Linked DNA regions of Salinivibrio kushneri. The protein of the gene in region 3 binds, or shares a complex with, the protein of the main gene of each other region. Links are inferred from orthologs where the notes say so. Each region holds a gene or a part of one and is shown on either strand. Other genes may lie near its edges. The genes, in order: tsaE, tsaB and tsaD.

Region 1 (6,164 bases), 2.2 Mb from region 3 along the record:
CTAGTAGCGCGCGTACAACAAAGTGATATTGATGAACAAACCGCCATTGAGCAAACCATCGCGTTCTTATCGCAATGGGTGCCGTCTGGCGCATCACCGATTTGCGGTAATAGTGTGGGGCAAGATCGACGCTTCCTGTATCGACACATGCCAGCACTCGAGCGCTATTTTCACTATCGCACCGTGGATGTCAGTACCTTGAAAGAATTAGTACGACGCTGGAAGCCTGAGATATTGAATGACTTTTCGAAGCAGGGGACGCACTTAGCGCTTGACGACATCCGAGAATCAATTGCAGAATTACGCTTCTATCGCGAGAGGATCTTAACGATCTGATGAGTCAGTCATCGATCTGGTGTTCTTTTGAGCGATTAAAAGAAAAAACCAAAATTTTGCTCGTCAGCACTTGCAACCCGGTTTTTTCTTCGTATAATTCGCAGCCCTAACGACGTGAAACGTCTGTTGAAAGCGACATTAGCTCAGCTGGTAGAGCGCAACCTTGCCAAGGTTGAGGTCACGAGTTCGAACCTCGTATGTCGCTCCAAATTAATGTCGATCTGAGATTGATCAGGTCGATCTAAGCGACACTAGCTCAGCTGGTAGAGCGCAACCTTGCCAAGGTTGAGGTCACGAGTTCGAACCTCGTGTGTCGCTCCAAATTAAAATGCGATGTAATGCATCAGCAATGCGACATTAGCTCAGCTGGTAGAGCGCAACCTTGCCAAGGTTGAGGTCACGAGTTCGAACCTCGTATGTCGCTCCAAACAACAATTCGGAATAAGCGACACTAGCTCAGCTGGTAGAGCGCAACCTTGCCAAGGTTGAGGTCACGGGTTCGAACCCCGTGTGTCGCTCCAATCACTTGGTTAACCACCAGTGTGGCGTTTAAGATAGCGCCATCTTTAATGCTGTGAAGCATCATTTCTTACACGAATCCCATCTGCCCATGCTTTCTCTGAAAGCGCATGGTGGCGCGGTTTTTACTCATACTGCACAGACTTATCCACAAGTGAAGTGTTGTGGATAAACCAGTTAATGGATTTGTTGCCGTGTATGGTTCTGGTTATCTTATCATCAGGCACGATATCTATGTTGCACATATGAAATAAACGCAAAAACACCATAAATGCTTGTAAAATAATAAAAATATAGGGTTTTCTTTCAGGTTAACTAACGCTTATCCACAGTGTTATGCACTTACGTGATCTTGCTCGCTTAATGCACCATCAATGTGTTTAACTATCAAAAAGCGCACCATAAATGCGCATTGCGTGACGGTTTTCCACATTATGTGAATAGTGTCATCTTTCCGCTTGTAAGCCTCGATTAAGCGTCACGAGGCAATCCTTTTTCTACGATGCGCACGAGACGACGCGTCCCTGTGGGTAACGGCTTGACATCAATACGCTGTCGTTTCTGCTCCTGCTCATTAAGTGCCCACTTTATGTGCTCGTCAACCAGATCATCCTCGCCGAGCCGCGCAGTGAGACAGTCAATAATGTCTTGATTGAATGGGGCATTGCCCATCGCAATAGCCAGGTTGCGCCGCCATTTTTGGATCCCAATGCGACGTATCGCCGATCCCTGTGTCAGCGATAAGAAAGTCTCCTCATCCCAATTGAACAGTGTGGTGAGTGGCTGTTGTTCAAGGCTGGGGCGACAATGAAAATCGGCCTCTAAGGTGATCTCGGCCTCACGGTTAAACGGACAAACTAGCTGGCAGTCATCGCAGCCATAGATGCGGTTGCCAATGGCATGGCGAAACTCTAGTGGGATCACGCCATCATATTCGATGGTGAGGTAGGAAATGCAGCGGCGTGCGTCGACCACGCCTTCAGCGACGATCGCTTGGGTTGGACAACTGGTCATGCAGGCCACGCATTTTCCACACTGATTCTCGACAGGCGTGTCGACAGGTAAAGGCAGATCCACCAATAACTCACCGAGGAAGAACCAGGATCCGGTTTCATCATTGAGGATCAGGGAGTGTTTGCCTGTCCAGCCCAATCCTGCCTTTTCCGCTAAAGGACGCTCAAGTATTGGTGCGGAGTCGACGAAAGGACGGTAGCCATAGGCGCCTACTTCATGCTCGATTTGTTGCCCAAGTTTTTTTAAGCGATTGCGGATCAGCTTATGGTAGTCACGTCCCAGCGAGTAACGACTCACATATCCTAGATCAGGGTTTGCCAGTGTTTGGGCAAAACCTGCATTGGGGGGTAAGTAGTTCATCCGCACACTGATCACGCGTACCGTGCCGGGTACTAATTCGTCCGGTCGGGCGCGCATCATGCCATGTCTGGCCATCCACGCCATCTCACCGTGATACCCGTTGTCTAGCCAACGTTGCAATTGCGCTTCATGTTGCTTGAGATCAACATCCGTGATCCCCACCTGCTGGAAGCCTAGCGCTTGCCCCCATTGCTTGATACGTTGGGCGAGGTGATCGAAATCAATGGATGCATCGGACTTGGGTTGCGACATAGCGGTAGATCCTGAGGCCTTGGGTGGTGCAGAACAATCAATGGAGGCACTTAATGGCGACAAGTTTACCACAGAGTTTCTATCGCGCAGAGCAAGTTCGTGAAGGCGAGCAAGCTGTTGCGCAAGCGTTGTCTATCCCCATGTATCAATTAATGTTAAGAGCGGGGCAGTCGGTGTTTGATAGCATCAACCAGTATTACCCCAATGCTGCGAGGCTGCTAATTGTATGTGGCGCTGGTAATAACGCGGGTGATGGCTATGTGATCGCCCGGCTTGCTAAATCTGCTGGGTTAAGTGTCACTGTGTGGTCGCTAGTGACACCAAGCCAACTCGAGGGTGATGCGGCGACCGCTTGGCAAGAGTGGCAAGATTGTGGTGGTAGCTATGTTGAGCAACAACCGACCATAAGCCAGTTTGATGTGGTCGTCGATGCTATTTTAGGTACCGGATTATCGCGTGTCGTAGAGGGGGCGTTTGCTCAGGCGATCAGCGCCATCAACCTCGCGGACGTACCTGTGGTTGCGGTAGATATTCCCTCTGGGCTTTGTGCCAATAGTGGCTGCGTGAAAGGCGTAGCCATTGATGCGGATATGACCGTCACCTTAATTGCGCTCAAACAAGGACTGCTGACCGGTCAAGCGGTTGCCCATCGCGGTGAATTATTGTTTGCGGGTTTGAACGTGGCAACAGCGTTCGCGCGTCAATGTACACCCGCCGGCTATCTTGTCCGCGATGACTGGATTGAACAGCATTTACCAAAGCGTGCGCGTAGTGCACACAAAGGCCAGTTCGGGCGCGTACTGTGCTTAGGCGGCGATCAAGGTATGGCAGGCGCGGTGACCTTGTCGGCACAAGCAGCGTTAAGGACCGGTGCCGGGCTTGTCAAAGTGGTGACGCAAAAAGCGCATACGTTGATGCTGGTCACCCGTCAGCCTGAGCTGATGACACAAGATTGGGCGCCAGGTCAATCACTCAGCGAGACGCTAGCGTGGGCAACACATTTAGTCATTGGCCCGGGACTCGGTCAGAGTGCATGGTCCGACGCGCTATGGAATATTGTCGTGAATGCCCGAAGCCCCAAGGTAATTGATGCCGATGGCCTCAATAAGTTAGCGCGGCAGCCACAACACCGTGATGACTGGATCCTGACGCCTCATCCTGGTGAGGCCGCACGATTATTAGGTTGTGACACGAAAGATGTGGAACTTGACCGTTTTGCTGCCGTCAAAGCGATACACACGCGTTATGGTGGCGTTGCCGTACTTAAAGGAGCGGGAACAATCGTATATGATGGCACAAATTATGCCGTTGCTAATGTCGGCAACCCTGGCATGGCGTCAGGGGGAATGGGCGATGTGTTATCTGGTGTAATAGGCAGTCTTCTTGCGCAAGGCGTAGACTTATTTCCTGCCGCGGCTCTGGGGTGCTATCTTCATGGTAAAGCGGGCGACAAGGCGGCCGAGGCAGGTGAACGGGGATTATTGGCCAGCGATCTATTCCCCTATTTGCAGCAACTAGTTGATTAACGTACTGGGATGGCAAAGGCCGCCCAGGTGCGACAAATACCCATATAAAGATGAGATCCCGTTGTAGTATGACCCAGACTTTTATCACCTCGTTAACTGATGCCGATCGTACCGTGGCCTTTGGTGCCGCACTTGCCCGGGCGTGTACGCAAAGTACCACTTGTTACTTGCACGGTGATCTTGGCGCCGGCAAAACCACGTTCTGCCGCGGCTTTGTGCAAGCAATGGGACATACTGGTAATGTGAAAAGCCCTACCTATACGCTCGTAGAGCCTTACCAGTTAACGCCATGGCAGGTTTATCATTTTGACCTTTACCGGTTGGGTGATCCGGAAGAGCTGGAGTTTATGGGGATCCGTGATTATTTTAATGATCAAGCGCTTTGCTTGATTGAATGGCCGGAAAAAGGCCAAGGCTGGTTACCGCGCGCCGATCTAGACATTACTCTGCGCTATGAAGGTGAGCAACGAGAACTGGTTATTAACGCGAATACCCGCGTTGGGATCGCAATTATCGACCGTCTAGAATGGGAAGACTAGCATGATGTGGCAGCGGCTTTGCATCTTGATGATCGCCAGTTTGTTGAGTGCAACAAGTTGGGCCAATAAGATTGAAAATATTCGGGTATGGCCCGCCCCCAATGAGACACGGGTGGTGGTTGATCTTGAAGATAAACCGGATTTTAGCTATTTCTCTCTGTCACGCCCCGATCGGCTGGTGGTTGATTTAAAGCAAAGCCAGCTGGCGACGCGTTTGCCTAAGCCGGTCAAGGGCAGCGACATTCTGAGTAAGATCCGTAAAAGTAGCCCGCCAGAAGCATCGACCTACCGGCTAGTCTTTGAATTAAAAGACGGTGCCAAGCCGCATATCTTCTCGCTCGCGCCCGGTGGTGAGTACGGCCATCGTCTGGTCGTCGACTTGCCCCACCCAAAGAAGGTGGATAAAAACAAACCCGAATTGTCTGTTGCTGAAAAGAAGCGGCGTGAGACGGTGGCTGCATTGCCTTTTGGCACTGAGGATATCGTGGTGGCCATTGATGCCGGACACGGCGGTAACGATCCCGGCGCGGTGGGGCCGAGCCGCAAATTTGAAAAATATGTCACGCTCTCCATCGCTAAGCAAGCGGCGGCGCGTATTAACGCTGTTCCCGGCATGCGTGCGGTCTTAACCCGTACGGGCGATTATTTTGTCGACTTGAACCGTCGTTCCGAAATTGCACGTAAACACAAAGCCCATTTATTGGTCTCGGTGCACGCGGATGGCTTCCATAAACCACAGCCTCGAGGCGCGTCAGTATGGGTACTTTCTCGTCGCCGTGCGAACAGTGAAATTGGTCGTTGGATAGAAAAACACGAAGAGCAATCCAACTTGTTGGGTGGGGGCTCTTTGCTGGCTCAGAATAATGAAGACGAGTATTTAAGTCGTGCGGTGTTGGATTTGCAGTTTAGTAACTCGCAAAAGGAAGGCTTTAATGTCGCGAAACGCGTACTAAAGGAGCTCGGCAAAGTCACCAAGTTACATAAATCGAGTCCAGAGCACGCTAGCCTTGCCGTATTAAAATCACCAGACATACCGTCTTTGCTCGTCGAAGTTGGCTTTATCTCTAATCCACAAGAAGAACGCCTGCTATTTCAGCGTGATCATCAGCGCCGGCTCGCGGATGCGGTCTATCATGGTATTCGCAATTATTTTGAGCGCTTCCCGCCGGATGGCACCTTGTTTGCTGCGCGCAAAAACGGGGTAAAACACAAAGTCAGTGCCGGTCAGTCACTGTCGGTCATTGCCAAAAAATATAAGAGTTCCGTCGCCGCGATAAAATCGGCGAATGGATTAACCTCCAATACCTTACGGGTTGGCCAAGTGTTATCGATCCCCAATGTTGATGTCGCTAAATTAGCAGGCAAGACCAGCAAAACGACGTCAACGCGTACGCTGACGCACACCGTGAGTCGCGGAGAGTTTCTTGGCAAAATTGCCGAGCACTACCAAGTCTCGGTGGCGACGTTGCGCCGCGCGAATAACTTGAAGTCTGACACGCTCTGGGTGGGGCAAAAGCTAAAAGTGCCGGGCGCGACATCACCAGCGGTGAAGCACAAGGTAAAACGCGGTGAATACCTTGGCAAAATTGCCAGCAATTACGGGGTGACCATTGAAAGC
Region 2 (6,253 bases), 650 kb from region 3 along the record:
ACAATAGGCAGTTCACCGTGAGCGCAAATACGTGATACAGCGGCAATGCGGTGACAACTAACTCCTCACCCGCATTGAGTACCGGCTGATACGTGCCCTTCGCTTGATACACGTTAGCCAGCATATTTCTGTGAGTCAGTACCGCACCTTTCGCTAACCCCGTGGTGCCACCGGTATATTGTAAAAACGCAATGTCTTCGCCTTTCAAAAAAGGCTTCACATATTGCATACGTCGACCACGGCGCAGCGCTTGGCGCATCGAGGTGGCGTGTGGCAAATGATACTTAGGCACCATTTTTTTGACGTATTTGACCACGAAGTTAACCAGGGTCCCTTTGGCACGTGGCAACTGTTCGCCCAAACTGGTCAATACCACGTGTTTAACCGGCGTATTGTCGACCACCTTCTCCAACGTGTGAGCAAAGTTACTCACAATCACAATCGCCTTTGCTCCGGCGTCTGTTAATTGGTGCTCGAGCTCGCGAGGGGTGTATAACGGGTTAACATTCACGGCCACACAACCGGCTCGTAAAATACCAAACAGGGCAATCGGATATTGCAGCAAGTTCGGCATCATAATGGCAACGCGATCGCCTTTTTTCAGTTTCAGCTCATTTTGTAGATAGGCAGCAAACGCACGGCTACGCTCTTCCAGTTTACGAAATGTCATGACCTGCCCCATATTGATAAAGGCAGTTTGATCCGCGTACTGCTGGACAGAGTGTTCAAACATCTCGACCAGAGAGCGATGGGCATCTGGATCTATTTCCGCCGGCACATCCGACGGGTAACGATTAAGCCATACCTTTTCCACTGGCTTTCTCCTATGTGTTAACTTGCAGGCTATATTGCCTGCTTCGATCGACGCGAGGCATAATTCAAACAGGTGTTTAACCTGCCCACCATAGCGTTAACATTATTTTTACACGAGCATTTTAAGTGCGCGTTTGAATTTTGGTCACAAAATCCGTTATTAACGACACAGTTTGTTGCGGTTGCTGAAGGTGACAATGATGTGTCCCGGGGATCTCAATGAGTGTCAGTTGCTTAAACCATGTGGCTCGTTGCGCGGCATCGGCAGAGCGCAGCGCAGGATACCCGTCTGTCGCGCGAATCGCCAGCACAGGGCATTCAATCGCTCGAATAATCGACTCTCCATGGCCGGGCGCCATTCGATACAGAGGCTCACCACGAAGCTTGGGATCATGACGCCAACGTACACCATGGCTGCATCGCTCGATCCCTCGTGCAACCAGTGGCATCAATGACTGACAGGCGACTTTATTAATGGACGCGCGCAATTGTAGCGCTTTAATCGCAGAATCAAAGAGACGTGGTGCTTTTTGCGCTGAATTTAAGCGCTGATTGAGACTTTTCGCGATGCGTTCGGTGATTTTGTGTTCAGGTTCAACAATGGGCCCTAGTGCTTCTATCGAGACAACACCCGCGATCGATTCAGGAAAACTGGCTGCATAACAGCTGGCCACTAACCCTCCTAGCGAGTGTCCCACCAATATGAAGGGCCCCCTTTTCTCAGGTTGCGAGCAAGGTGTTTGGTGAAGGACTTGATGCAAGCTGTCTAGATAATCAAAAAACGGGTAATGATAATCCCCGGCTTTATGCTCAGATAAACCATGCCCGGGCCAATCAAACATGAGTAACCCGTAGTCTTGAGGCAACATGGGGATCAGCGAATAGAAACTCGCTAGGTTGTCTTGCCAACCATGTAAAAAAACCAATGTTGGCGCTGCGCCGCTTGCTGAGCGTATTGCCGCTGCCACTGTCACATCATTAAGTCGAATCGAGGTAGGCGTTAAGCCAGACGATAACCCGAGTGCTGCCGGATCAGACGCCAATAATGCCTCGAGTGTCTCCGTCAATTGCGGTGTCATCATCGTCACATTTAAGGGCTAATAAGGTAAGCTAATAAGGTAAGCTAATAAGGTAAGCTAATCACGCTTTGCACCCGTCCCGTGCCAACGCCAATGCGCACTCGGGAGCAGTACAAGCCGTAGCAATAAGGTCTGTCATCATCAACCACATGCTGTTGAATATCCCAAAGCTGATGCCCTTTTACCTTAAGCACAGGATAGTCATAGGAATAATCCCCCACCTTTCCCGCCTGACGGCCCTGAAAGTCGCCCAACACCGTTATCGGCCGGCCTTTGGCATAATCAGCCGGTTCAATAAAGCCAGTAAAAATCGCTTTGAAACGCCCAAGTGACGATGCATCGATATCAGGCCGACCCGCTGTCGACGTTGGCAAGGCCACTATTTCAACCACAGAGTCCTGCTCACGGTTATTCACCCCGACGATCAGGCCCCCAAGGCGTACCTCTTCTCCTTGATTTGCTTGGGTCATTTTCGCGACCACCGGATATTCGGTCACGGGCTGATCCATCCGGCCTTTTAGTGACTCGGGCAAACTTGTACAGCCACTCAGTAGCAACACGCCGCATAAAACAAACAGGTAAGACTTCATATCAGGCTCCTTTCACGCCACATCACACATAGATATCGACGCCCACTAAGTTGATCAGTTCCTCTCGCCTGGCTTGATTTAACACCGCGAAGTAGGAGGCCATCGCTTGACGGCCGCGACCATCCGGCAAATCGTATTGCACGTATTCTTGTTTCGCCTGTTCTGCTTGCGCAATAGCAGCGGGGTCAACACGCTGGCGAACCGCCTTTGCCACTTGCGTTGTCTTGGGCGTTTGTTTGCGCGTGGTTTGAGGCTTTTTTCCCGTGCGTTGGGGGTGGTTAGGCCGGTTTGTCTGTGGGGAGGATACACCGTTAATCGATACCATATTCACGTCCTATGCTGCCGGCCTTATTGTGGTTATTCGCGACCAGGTAGTTTTTTCCAAGTCACTTTATCCCGCAGATACGTCGGGCTTGCGAGCTCTGCAGCAACCGTGTCTCCCGCACGATATGCGTGCTTAGCAATATCCAACATATCTTGTGCCTGAGGATATAACACTTCTGACGATGCCGTCTGCAGTGCCAAATGTGCCGCCAGATCAGGATAGGCTGCCCATCCGGTTCCTGCCAATGTCCATACTCCCTCAGTACACTCAGGGGTGAGTGCTTCCGGAGCGACGACCCTCTCTTCACCGACACCCTGCCATGCGCCAGTGTCAGTCCGCCGATATTGGCCGACATAGAGTTCACTCATACGCGCATCAATCGCCGCCAATACTTGGGTCGCGTTGTGTAGCCGATAGCTTTGTGCTGCCATCGCTTCCAATGTTGAGACACCAATCATGGGCACACCCGCCCCAAACGCTAAACCTTGTGCAATACCGATGCCAATACGCACACCGGTGAAACTTCCTGGCCCGCGGCCAAACGCCAGAGCATCTAACTGCCCCAGCCCAATACCCGCTTCTGCCAACACCTCATCCACCATGGGTAGGATCTTGTTGGTATGCTCACGCGGTGCAATTTCGCTGCGCGTGATAACCTGATCATCACAACACAGTGCGACAGAGCAGTTTTCGGTCGCCGTATCTACGGCCAATATTCGTAGCGTCATTTAACCCTCTATCGGTTGATCTAATAAATGCGAGTGCATCGTGTTGCTGTTGGTGTCACTGCCCGACAAAAAATCGTCAATGTGGTGTAAATCCCGCGTGCGAGGGATCGCCGGCAAGCTGCGCAAAAAGGTTGCGCCGTATGCGCGAGTTACCAATCGGTTGTCACAAATAACCAGTGCACCAAAATCTTGTTGATCCCGAATGAGACGTCCCACCCCTTGCTTTAGGGTGATCACCGCCTCGGGGATCTGTACCTGAGCAAAGGGATCCCCCCCTTGCAGTTTACAATCTTCTATTCGTGCTTTTAATAAAGGATCATCGGGGGAGGCAAACGGGAGTTTATCGATGATCACACAACTGAGCGCTTGCCCACGCACATCAATGCCTTCCCAAAAAGCGCCCGTCGCCACCAGCAACGCATTGCCCAACGACAAATATTCTGCCAATAGGCGCTGCTTGGGCATCTCACCTTGCATGAGCACCGGCAATGACAGCTGTTCACGAAACAAGGCTGACAGCTCGCGTACCATTTGATGTGACGTACACAGGAAAAAGCAACGGCCTTGGTTACGCTCAATCACTGGCCCCAATAATGCGGCAAGTTTGTTGGCACGACGAAAACTATTGGTTTCCGGTACATGACGAGGCACGCAAAGCCTCGCCTGATTGGGATAGTCAAAGGGGCTTTCCAGTGTCATTTGCTGCTTAGCGTCAATTCCTAGGCGGTGGTTAAAGTGCGCAAAGTCCCCTTCAACGGCCAAGGTTGCGGAAGTGAAAATCCAAGCGCCACCCTGTTCGGCCATTTGCTCACGAAAGCGATCGGCAACCGACAAGGGCGTAATGTTGAGGCTAAAGTGATGCCGCGTACATTCGTACCAATAGGAGTACCCAGTAATTGAGGTGTCTTTTAAGCGTGCCAGCCGCGCTTTGAATGAGGTAATCCGATCAAACGCAGCGTCAAGCAATTGACTTCGGCCTAGTGATAGTTTTACCACGTCATGGGCAAGATCGAGGGCGTCGGCTAATCGCACCAACTCTTTCTCTACTGTGGGCGAAGCCTGAAGTTCACGCCAATTACCTCGGTATCCGGGCTCGCCCATCACCAAGCGCATATCCATCGCGGCTTGCGAGAGGCGATCAGCGACCTTTTCCAGTTGACGTGTATCCCGTAACTCCGTGCGATAGGCAATATGAATATCTTTGGCAACATCTTGCAATTGCCGACTGGATAGCGATTGACCAAAATACTGACTGGCGATATCGGGCAGCTGATGCGCTTCATCAAACACCATCACATCTGCTTCTGGGATCAGCTCGCCAAACCCCGTTTCTTTGATAGCAACATCAGCCAAAAATAGGTGATGGTTAACCACCACCACATCGGCATCCATCGCACGACGTCGGGCTTTGACCACATAACAGTCTTCATAGCTTGGACAGTCTTTACCAAGGCAATTGTCATTAGTGGACGTCACCACAGGTATCAGGGGGCTGTCTTCAGCCAGTGCGTCACATTCACTCAGATCCCCCGACTCAGTATACGACGACCACTCGCGAATCTTCACCAGCTGACTCAATTGCCCAGGCTCGCTATCGGGACGATGGCACTCACTAATTTGTCGCTCGAGTCGCTCTGGACACAGGTAATTCACGCGACCTTTCAATAAAGCGGTGGTTCCTGTGTAGCCCAAGGCTGACTTCATCAGCGGTAAATCACGGTGGTAAAGCTGCTCTTGCAGATTTTTCGAGCCGGTGCTGATGATCGCCTTTTTGCCACTTAATAAAACCGGGGCGAGATAGGCATAGGTTTTCCCTGTCCCTGTGCCCGCTTCTACCACAAGCTGGCCTTGGTCACGAATTGTTGCATCAACAGCAATCGCCATATCTGTTTGCGGCTGACGAGGCACAAAACCATCAATCGCTTTAGCCAGCGCGCCAGTGTCTGAGAAAACCTTACGGATCATTGTATAAATACACAGGGGGAAAGCCGCCATTATGCCAAACCCCTCTACGGGATGAAACCACTCCCCTGAGAAACCGATGGCGCATCGTAAAATCACTTTGACCTTACGGCTGAGACAGGGTACAACCGAGGGTTTAGTCATCAGCAGTACACAACCAACATGGAACGAAAAACACTTCTCACGGACTGTCCTGACGCCCAAGGGCTTATCGCGACCATCACCAATATTTGCTACAAACATCAACTCAACATTATTCACAATCGTGAGTATGTCGATAATGTCACTGGGCAGTTTTATATGCGTACTGAGCTGGAGGGGATTTTTAATGATCACACCCTGCTTCTCGACCTTGATCATGCGCTACCACCTGGCAGCCAGCGCCAACTGATTAGCTCGCGCCGCAAACGCGTCGTCATCATGGTCACCAAAGAATCCCACTGCCTCGGTGATATTTTGATGAAAGCCTACGACGGCTCGCTCGAGATTGATATTGCAGCGGTGGTCGGTAACTACGATAAGCTCCAGCCCCTGACCGAGCGCTTTGATATTCCTTTTCATTACGTGAGTCATGAAGGCCTAAGCCGAGAAGATCATGAACAGGCGATGCTGAAAGCCATTCAAGGCCATCAACCTGATTACATTGTGTTGGCAAAATACATGCGAGTACTGACACCTGACTTTGTCGCCCAGTATCCGCATCGCATCATCAATATCCATCACAGCTTTTTGCCTGCCTTTATCGGGGCCCGTCCA
Region 3 (6,189 bases):
GTTTGACTACCCCGACTTGGACTTATTCTATCCCGATGAACCTGAGCCAGATGCTGCTGCCGCCTTGGCGATTGAAGCCGAGCAAGCGGCACTGAGCCATGACAGCCGAATCAAGTTCAGTGATGGTGCCAGTTATGACAGCCACTATGGAGTCCGTGTCTATGGCAACAGCCATGGCATGCTCGGCAGTTACCCTTCAAGCCGCCAAGCGTTAAGCTGCTCAGTGATCGCGGAAAGTGACGCGGGGATGGAGCGTGACATGAGCTACACGGTGGCACGAGACAAAGCGGATTTATGGACACCTGCTTTTGTCGGCGTCGAAGCGGCCAAACACGCCGTGGCGCGCCTTAACCCACGCAGTGTCTCGACGTGCCAAGTGCCGGTGATGTTCGACCGCAGTGTGGCGACTGGGCTGTTTGGCCATTTGGTGATGGCGATCAGTGGCTCAGCCCTTTACCGTCAATCTTCTTTTTTACTGGATAAAAAAGGCGAGCAGATTTTCCCTGATTGGCTCACCATTAACGAACTTCCCCACGTGCTAAAAGGCTCAGCGAGTGCGCCTTTTGATAGTGAAGGGGTGATCACGCAAGACAGACGCATCATTGAAAAGGGTGTTTTAAATACCTATCTCGCCACCAGTTACGCGGCACGCAAATTGGATATGGAACCCACCGGCCATGCTGGCGGCATTCACAACTGGTACGTTAGTCACACCGGCCAAGATGCCGATGCCATGCTAAAAACATTAGGCACGGGATTATTGGTGACGGAGTTGATGGGACAAGGGGTGAACCCGGTGACTGGCGATTACTCGCGCGGTGCGGCAGGTTTTTGGGTGGAAAACGGCGAGATCCAATACCCGGTGAGTGGGATCACCATTGCCGGTAATCTCAACGAGATGTTCGCGAACATTGTCGCGATTGGCACTGATATCGAGACGAGAAGCCAAATTCAAACTGGTTCAGTGATCATTGATGCGATGAAAATCGCGGGGGAGTAACGCCTCGGTCGCCCATCAATCCCGCGGTATGAGACCACCAAGCACGCGTTCCGTGCTTGGTGTTTTTTTATCCGGTGATAAACACCAGTAACAGGGCTCCCAACACCAAGCGGTAAATCACGAACGGAAGCATGCCTACCCGTGTCACTAGCTTTAAAAAGGCGTGAATACATGCGTAAGCACTGACAAACGACACCAATAGGCCCACACCGATCGCACCCATGGCCACCGGCTCTGGGCTGGTCGCCAATTGCAGCCCCAGGTAGGAGCCAGCGAGTGTGATGATAGGAATCGACATCAAAAACGAAAACCGTGCCGCGGCTTCGCGCGTGTAACCGAGCATTAATGCTGCGGTAATGGTGGCCCCCGAACGCGATGTGCCAGGGATTAAAGCAAGTGCTTGCGCCAGCCCGATCAAAACAGCGCGATAAGGAGTAGTACGATATTCATCGCACGTCTGTGTCGCGTTGCGATCGGCCCACCATAATAAGCCACCAAAAATCAGTGTCGTCGCCGCGATCACCCAGGCTGCGCGCAGATAAAGCTCAATCACGTCTTTTAAAAACAAACCGGCTACACACGCTGGAATGGTGGCTAACACGATCATCCATGCCAACTGACTATCCGGGCTGTGCTGGCCTTTGAGCGAGGCGAAAAAGGCTTTAAGGAGATTCCACACTTCACGGCGAAAATACCCCACCACCGCGGCCAGTGTGCCGACATGTACAGCAACATCAAAGGCGAGGCCTTGGTCCGCCCAGCCAAAAAGCTGAGAAGGCAGGATAAGGTGTGCGGAACTGGAAATAGGAAGAAACTCGGTTAACCCTTGAATCAAGGCCAAAAAAAAGGCTTCAAAGAGGCTCATAATGCTTAAATATCCTTCAAATAAGTCGGCGTCTCAATCGGCCACAGTGGTTGGTCTTGATCAAAGGCCTGCCAAAGCTGGGCGAAGGTACGGCCATCACCGGGAATGGCTTGGTCAGGGCAGAGCTCGGCGAGTGGCCAAAGGGTAAAGGCAAATTTGTAGATATCGTCTCGAGGCAACATAGGCCCTTTGGCTTGGCAGTGTTCGCCAAACGTGAGTAAATCGATGTCAATGGTGCGATCGCGACATTTAGGATCGTTGCGTTCTCGGCCTTGTTGCGATTCAACGTCACGAACGGCTTGCCAAAAGTCCTGCAACGAAAGCGAGGTGTGAAGCTCGGCAATAAGGTTATAAAAATTGGGGCCGTCGAATCCCACCGGTTCGGCTTCAAAAATACGGGAAAATCGACAGTGTGGGTCGAGTTGACGCAATGCTTTAACGGCTTGTTCGATATGAATATCTCGCTCAATATTAGAGCCAATACTAAGTAATGCTTGTGTCACCGTATGCCTCGCTCTATGACTACACCTACATTCTTGGCCTGAGCGACCGCGCCTGGTTTCGCCACCCGCACTTTAATCCAACGGACGCCAAACTGGGTTTGAATTAAGTGGGCAACCTCTTCAGCCACACGCTCGATTAACGCACAGCGGCTGGCTTGTACATGGGCGATAACCGCCTCACTGATACTGGCATAATCAAGCGCTAGCGCCACGTCATCTTGCTGGGCAGCGGGTTGATTATCGTGCGCCATTTCAATATCGAACACCAGCTTTTGCTGGATGGTCTGTTCCCAATCGTAGACACCGATAGTGGTGTACACGTCGAGTTGCTCTATGAATACGGAATCCATGTTTTTTCACACTCCGTGACAGGTCGGATACCACTGTGGTAAGAAAGTTCGTATTATTGGACGAGTTCATTGACAGATGGATACGCAATGCGTTCCGATCCATGATAGGTTTATCGATGAACGTTGGCGCACTATAGCAACGAATGCGGCACAAACTCTAGGGATTTCACATGACTGCACTGGCCATTGCCATCATCATCGCTGCCTATTTACTTGGCTCTGTGTCCAGTGCCGTGCTGGTTTGTCGTGCGTTTGGCTTGCCAGACCCAAGAGACCAGGGGTCGAAAAACCCAGGTGCGACTAACGTTTATCGCCTCGGTGGGCGCTTTGCCGCGGCATGGGTGCTGCTGTGTGACATGCTGAAAGGGATGATCCCCGTTTGGCTAAGCTACCTGATTGGCATTAACCCATTTCTACTGGGGCTTATCGCGATTGCCGCCTGTCTTGGACATATTTATCCGGTCTTTTTCCATTTCCGTGGCGGTAAAGGGGTGGCGACCGCACTTGGCGCGATGGCGCCGATTGGTTTGAGCTTAACTGGCCTGCTGGTGGCGACCTGGGGGCTGGTACTTGTGTTGACGGGCTACTCGTCACTCAGTGCCATCGTGACAGCGATCGTCGCCCCGCTATTTACCTGGTGGATAAAGCCGCAATTTACCATGCCCGTCGCCATGCTTTCGTGTTTGATTTTGTTTCGTCACTACGACAATATCCGGCGCTTATTGGATGGCGACGAAAAACCGGTGCTTCTCGGTTGGTGGCGACGTTAGCGACAGAGAGGCTGGTTATACGCTGGCACATTAACAGCAAAAAAGGCAGCACTAGGCTGCCTTTTTGTGTCTGGTTTGACGAATGGTTAGTCGTCGCTCTCGACCGCGACAAGGGTGTCGAGTGGCCAACGCGGCTGCGCTTTTACACCTAAACCCATGTGTTCGCCATTTTTAAGCCGCTGCATGCCCGCATAAGCGATCATCGCGCCATTATCGGTACAAAACTCAGGGCGAGGATAGAACACATCGCCGCCGCGCTTTTGCGTCAGCGTCTCCAGCTTTTCCCGTAAATGACGGTTGGCGCTCACGCCGCCAGCGACCACTAAGCGATTAAGACCGCATTGGTCGAGCGCACGCTTACACTTGATAGCCAGGGTATCGACCACAGCATCTTGAAACGCATAGGCAATATCAGCGCGGGTTTGTTCGTTGGTGTCATTGGCGGCAATGGTATTAGCGGCAAAGGTTTTTAACCCTGAGAAGCTAAAGTCTAAACCGGGACGGTCAGTCATCGGGCGTGGAAAGGTAAAACGGCCGTGGGTCCCGTTTTCTGCCAGTTTAGACAGCAAGGGCCCTCCCGGATAGTCAAGTCCCATCAGCTTGGCGGTTTTATCAAACGCCTCACCGGCGGCGTCATCAATTGACTCGCCAAGAATGCGGTATTGGCCAATGCCTTTTACTTCGACCAATTGTGTGTGGCCACCGGAGACTAACAGAGCGATAAACGGAAACGGTGGAGGATTGTCCTCAAGCATCGGGGCGAGAAGGTGGCCTTCCATATGGTGAACGCCCACAGCGGGGACTTGCCAAGCATAGGCCAGACTTCGACCAATGGTTGAGCCCACAAGCAGGGCACCGACCAACCCCGGACCAGCGGTATAGGCAATACCGTCAATCTGGGCGGGAGTGAGGTTTGCCTCAGCCATGGCCTCTTTAATCAGCGGCAAGGTTTTCTTAACATGATCACGCGAGGCAAGTTCAGGCACCACACCACCATAATCGGCGTGAAGCTTAACCTGGCTGTAAAGTTTATGTGACAAAAGGCCTGCGTGGTCGTCGTAGATGGCGACGCCGGTTTCGTCACAAGATGTCTCTATGCCTAGAATGCGCATCATAACCTCAGAATAACAGCCGATAGATCGAGTGCTTACAGTCATTGCCCACGTATAATGTGATGACCAAAGCGAAGAAGACAGTGTCAGCGCAGGCTGACCGTGCGCGCAATCTTACATGGCTTAGAAGTAATTCGCCAGATGCGCTTTACAATCGCCCCCTATTCGGATTAGAATTTCGCACCATTTTTAATCAAGGCTGGCCAATTGTTCGCCAGCAGTAACTGACAACCCCCGAGGTGAAAGGCACATGCCAGTAGTTAAAGTACGTGAAAACGAACCATTTGACGTAGCACTGCGTCGCTTTAAGCGCTCTTGTGAAAAAGCAGGTATTCTTTCTGAAGTTCGCCGTCGCGAGCACTTTGAAAAGCCAACTACCGTTCGCAAACGCGCTAAAGCTGCCGCTCAGAAGCGTCACCTGAAGAAGTTGGCACGCGAAAACCAACGCCGCGTACGTCTGTACTAATAAAGACAGATTCAGGAAGGTGCTATGGAATTGCTTGAACGTTTAAAAGACGCCCAAAAAACGGCGATGAAACAAAAAGACAAGGCGCGTCTAGGGACGCTCCGCCTTGTTTTGGCAGCCATTAAACAGCAAGAAGTGGATACCCGCCAGTCGCTCAGCGACGAGGATATCTTGGCTGTGCTGACCAAAAATGTGAAGCAGCGCCGTGATTCCGTAGCCCAGTACCAAGCAGCCGGTCGTGATGATCTTGCCGAGACAGAGCTTGCCGAGATTGCGGTGATAGAAGAATTTCTACCCCAACCTCTAAGCGATGACGAGGTCGATGCATTGGTGAAAGCAGCGGTTGAAAAATCCGGTGCATCGTCAATGCAAGACATGGGCAAAGTGATGGGGATATTAAAACCCCAAGTTCAAGGTCGTGCTGATATGGGAAAAGTAAGTCAACGTGTTAAAGCACACCTAGGCTAACCTTTTCCCACTCTATAACAAGCCGTGCTTTCCTATTTTGGACGGCGCGGCTTGTTTGCTTCTCTCCCTATAAATTTCAGGTTATGGCAGGCAGAATCCCGCGCGCATTCATAGATGACTTGCTTTCACGTCTCGACATCGTTGAGATCATTGATGCACGGGTCAAGCTTAAGAAAAAAGGCAAAAACTACAGTGCCTGTTGCCCTTTCCATAACGAAAAGACGCCTTCATTTAGTGTAAGCCAAGACAAGCAGTTTTATCACTGCTTCGGGTGTGGTGTGCACGGCAATGCCATTGACTTTGTGATGGAGTTCGAGCGACTCGAATTTCCTGATGCGATCGAAGAGCTTGCTGGCACGCTAGGTTTAGAGGTACCTCGTGAGCAAACAGGAAGCGGCAACACGCGTCCTAGTATGCCTAGTGATGACAAGCGTCAGATCTACGAGATGATGGAAGCCATTGCCCGTACCTACAGTGGCGAACTACGCACTGAAGCCGGGCAAGTGGCCATTGATTACCTCAAACAGCGTGGCCTATCCGGAGAAGTGGTCAAACAGTTTGGTATTGGTTTTGTCCCAGATAAATGGGACACCATTAAACGCCGCTTTGGTCGCAATCAGGCGGATATTCGTCAGTTACTGACCGCGGGTATGCT

The links.
Region 1: the proteins of tsaD (region 3) and tsaE are in contact, whole or in part, in a crystal structure (PDB 6N9A), measured with the Thermotoga maritima proteins. The link is inferred for Salinivibrio kushneri from one-to-one orthologs. Residues at the interface, in WP_004082750.1 of Thermotoga maritima: Cys10, Asp11, Arg49, His50, Leu82, Gly84, Gly135, Gly136, Glu154, Thr155, Leu156, Asp157, Asp158, Ser159, Glu162, Asp165, Lys166, Arg169, Leu170, Tyr175, Lys213, Thr214, Leu217, Tyr218, Gln221, Arg222, Asn324; in WP_004082108.1 of Thermotoga maritima: Leu37, Gly38, Lys46, Lys57, Val59, Lys60, Ser61, Thr63, Phe64, Thr65, Leu66, Met67, Val69, Pro71, Tyr82, Arg83, Leu84, Asp86, Asp88, Phe89, Asp93, Ile128, Asp130, Glu131, Arg134.
Region 2: the proteins of tsaD (region 3) and tsaB are in contact, whole or in part, in a solved structure (PDB 4WQ4), measured with the Escherichia coli proteins. The link is inferred for Salinivibrio kushneri from one-to-one orthologs.

What each region holds. Positions count from the first base shown.
Region 1 is NZ_CP114588.1:2,537,051-2,543,214, reverse strand. What follows is about bases 2,900-5,810. They hold tsaE (tRNA (adenosine(37)-N6)-threonylcarbamoyltransferase complex ATPase subunit type 1 TsaE), read left to right. Parts: upstream 2,900-4,075; coding sequence 4,076-4,546; downstream 4,547-5,810. Other genes in these bases: N8M53_RS11640 (LysM peptidoglycan-binding domain-containing protein), read left to right, coding at 4,548-5,810; N8M53_RS11650 (NAD(P)H-hydrate dehydratase), read left to right, coding at 2,900-4,007. Also shown: orn (oligoribonuclease), read left to right, coding at 1-336; tRNA epoxyqueuosine(34) reductase QueG, read right to left, coding at 1,327-2,454; more of N8M53_RS11650, read left to right, coding at 2,535-2,899; more of N8M53_RS11640, read left to right, coding at 5,811-6,164. UniProt on the Escherichia coli protein: Required for the formation of a threonylcarbamoyl group on adenosine at position 37 (t(6)A37) in tRNAs that read codons beginning with adenine.
Region 2 is NZ_CP114588.1:956,640-962,892, reverse strand. What follows is about bases 1,688-4,687. They hold tsaB (tRNA (adenosine(37)-N6)-threonylcarbamoyltransferase complex dimerization subunit type 1 TsaB), read right to left. Parts: upstream 3,536-4,687; coding sequence 2,840-3,535; downstream 1,688-2,839. Other genes in these bases: N8M53_RS04675 (ATP-dependent DNA helicase), read right to left, coding at 3,536-4,687; N8M53_RS04685 (hypothetical protein), read right to left, coding at 2,505-2,807; N8M53_RS04690 (Slp family lipoprotein), read right to left, coding at 1,937-2,482; N8M53_RS04695 (alpha/beta fold hydrolase), read right to left, coding at 1,688-1,895. In the rest of the region: long-chain-fatty-acid--CoA ligase FadD, read right to left, coding at 1-814; more of N8M53_RS04695, read right to left, coding at 936-1,687; more of N8M53_RS04675, read right to left, coding at 4,688-5,500; purU (formyltetrahydrofolate deformylase), read left to right, coding at 5,660-6,253. UniProt on the Escherichia coli protein: Required for the formation of a threonylcarbamoyl group on adenosine at position 37 (t(6)A37) in tRNAs that read codons beginning with adenine.
Region 3 is NZ_CP114588.1:306,461-312,649, forward strand. The notes cover bases 2,588-5,523. They hold tsaD (tRNA (adenosine(37)-N6)-threonylcarbamoyltransferase complex transferase subunit TsaD), read right to left. Parts: upstream 4,601-5,523; coding sequence 3,575-4,600; downstream 2,588-3,574. Other genes in these bases: folB (dihydroneopterin aldolase), read right to left, coding at 2,588-2,718; plsY (glycerol-3-phosphate 1-O-acyltransferase PlsY), read left to right, coding at 2,889-3,488; rpsU (30S ribosomal protein S21), read left to right, coding at 4,851-5,066; N8M53_RS01575 (GatB/YqeY domain-containing protein), read left to right, coding at 5,091-5,523. In the rest of the region: metalloprotease PmbA, read left to right, coding at 1-1,000; N8M53_RS01545 (undecaprenyl-diphosphate phosphatase), read right to left, coding at 1,068-1,865; folK (2-amino-4-hydroxy-6-hydroxymethyldihydropteridine diphosphokinase), read right to left, coding at 1,871-2,368; more of folB, read right to left, coding at 2,365-2,587; more of N8M53_RS01575, read left to right, coding at 5,524-5,534; dnaG (DNA primase), read left to right, coding at 5,618-6,189.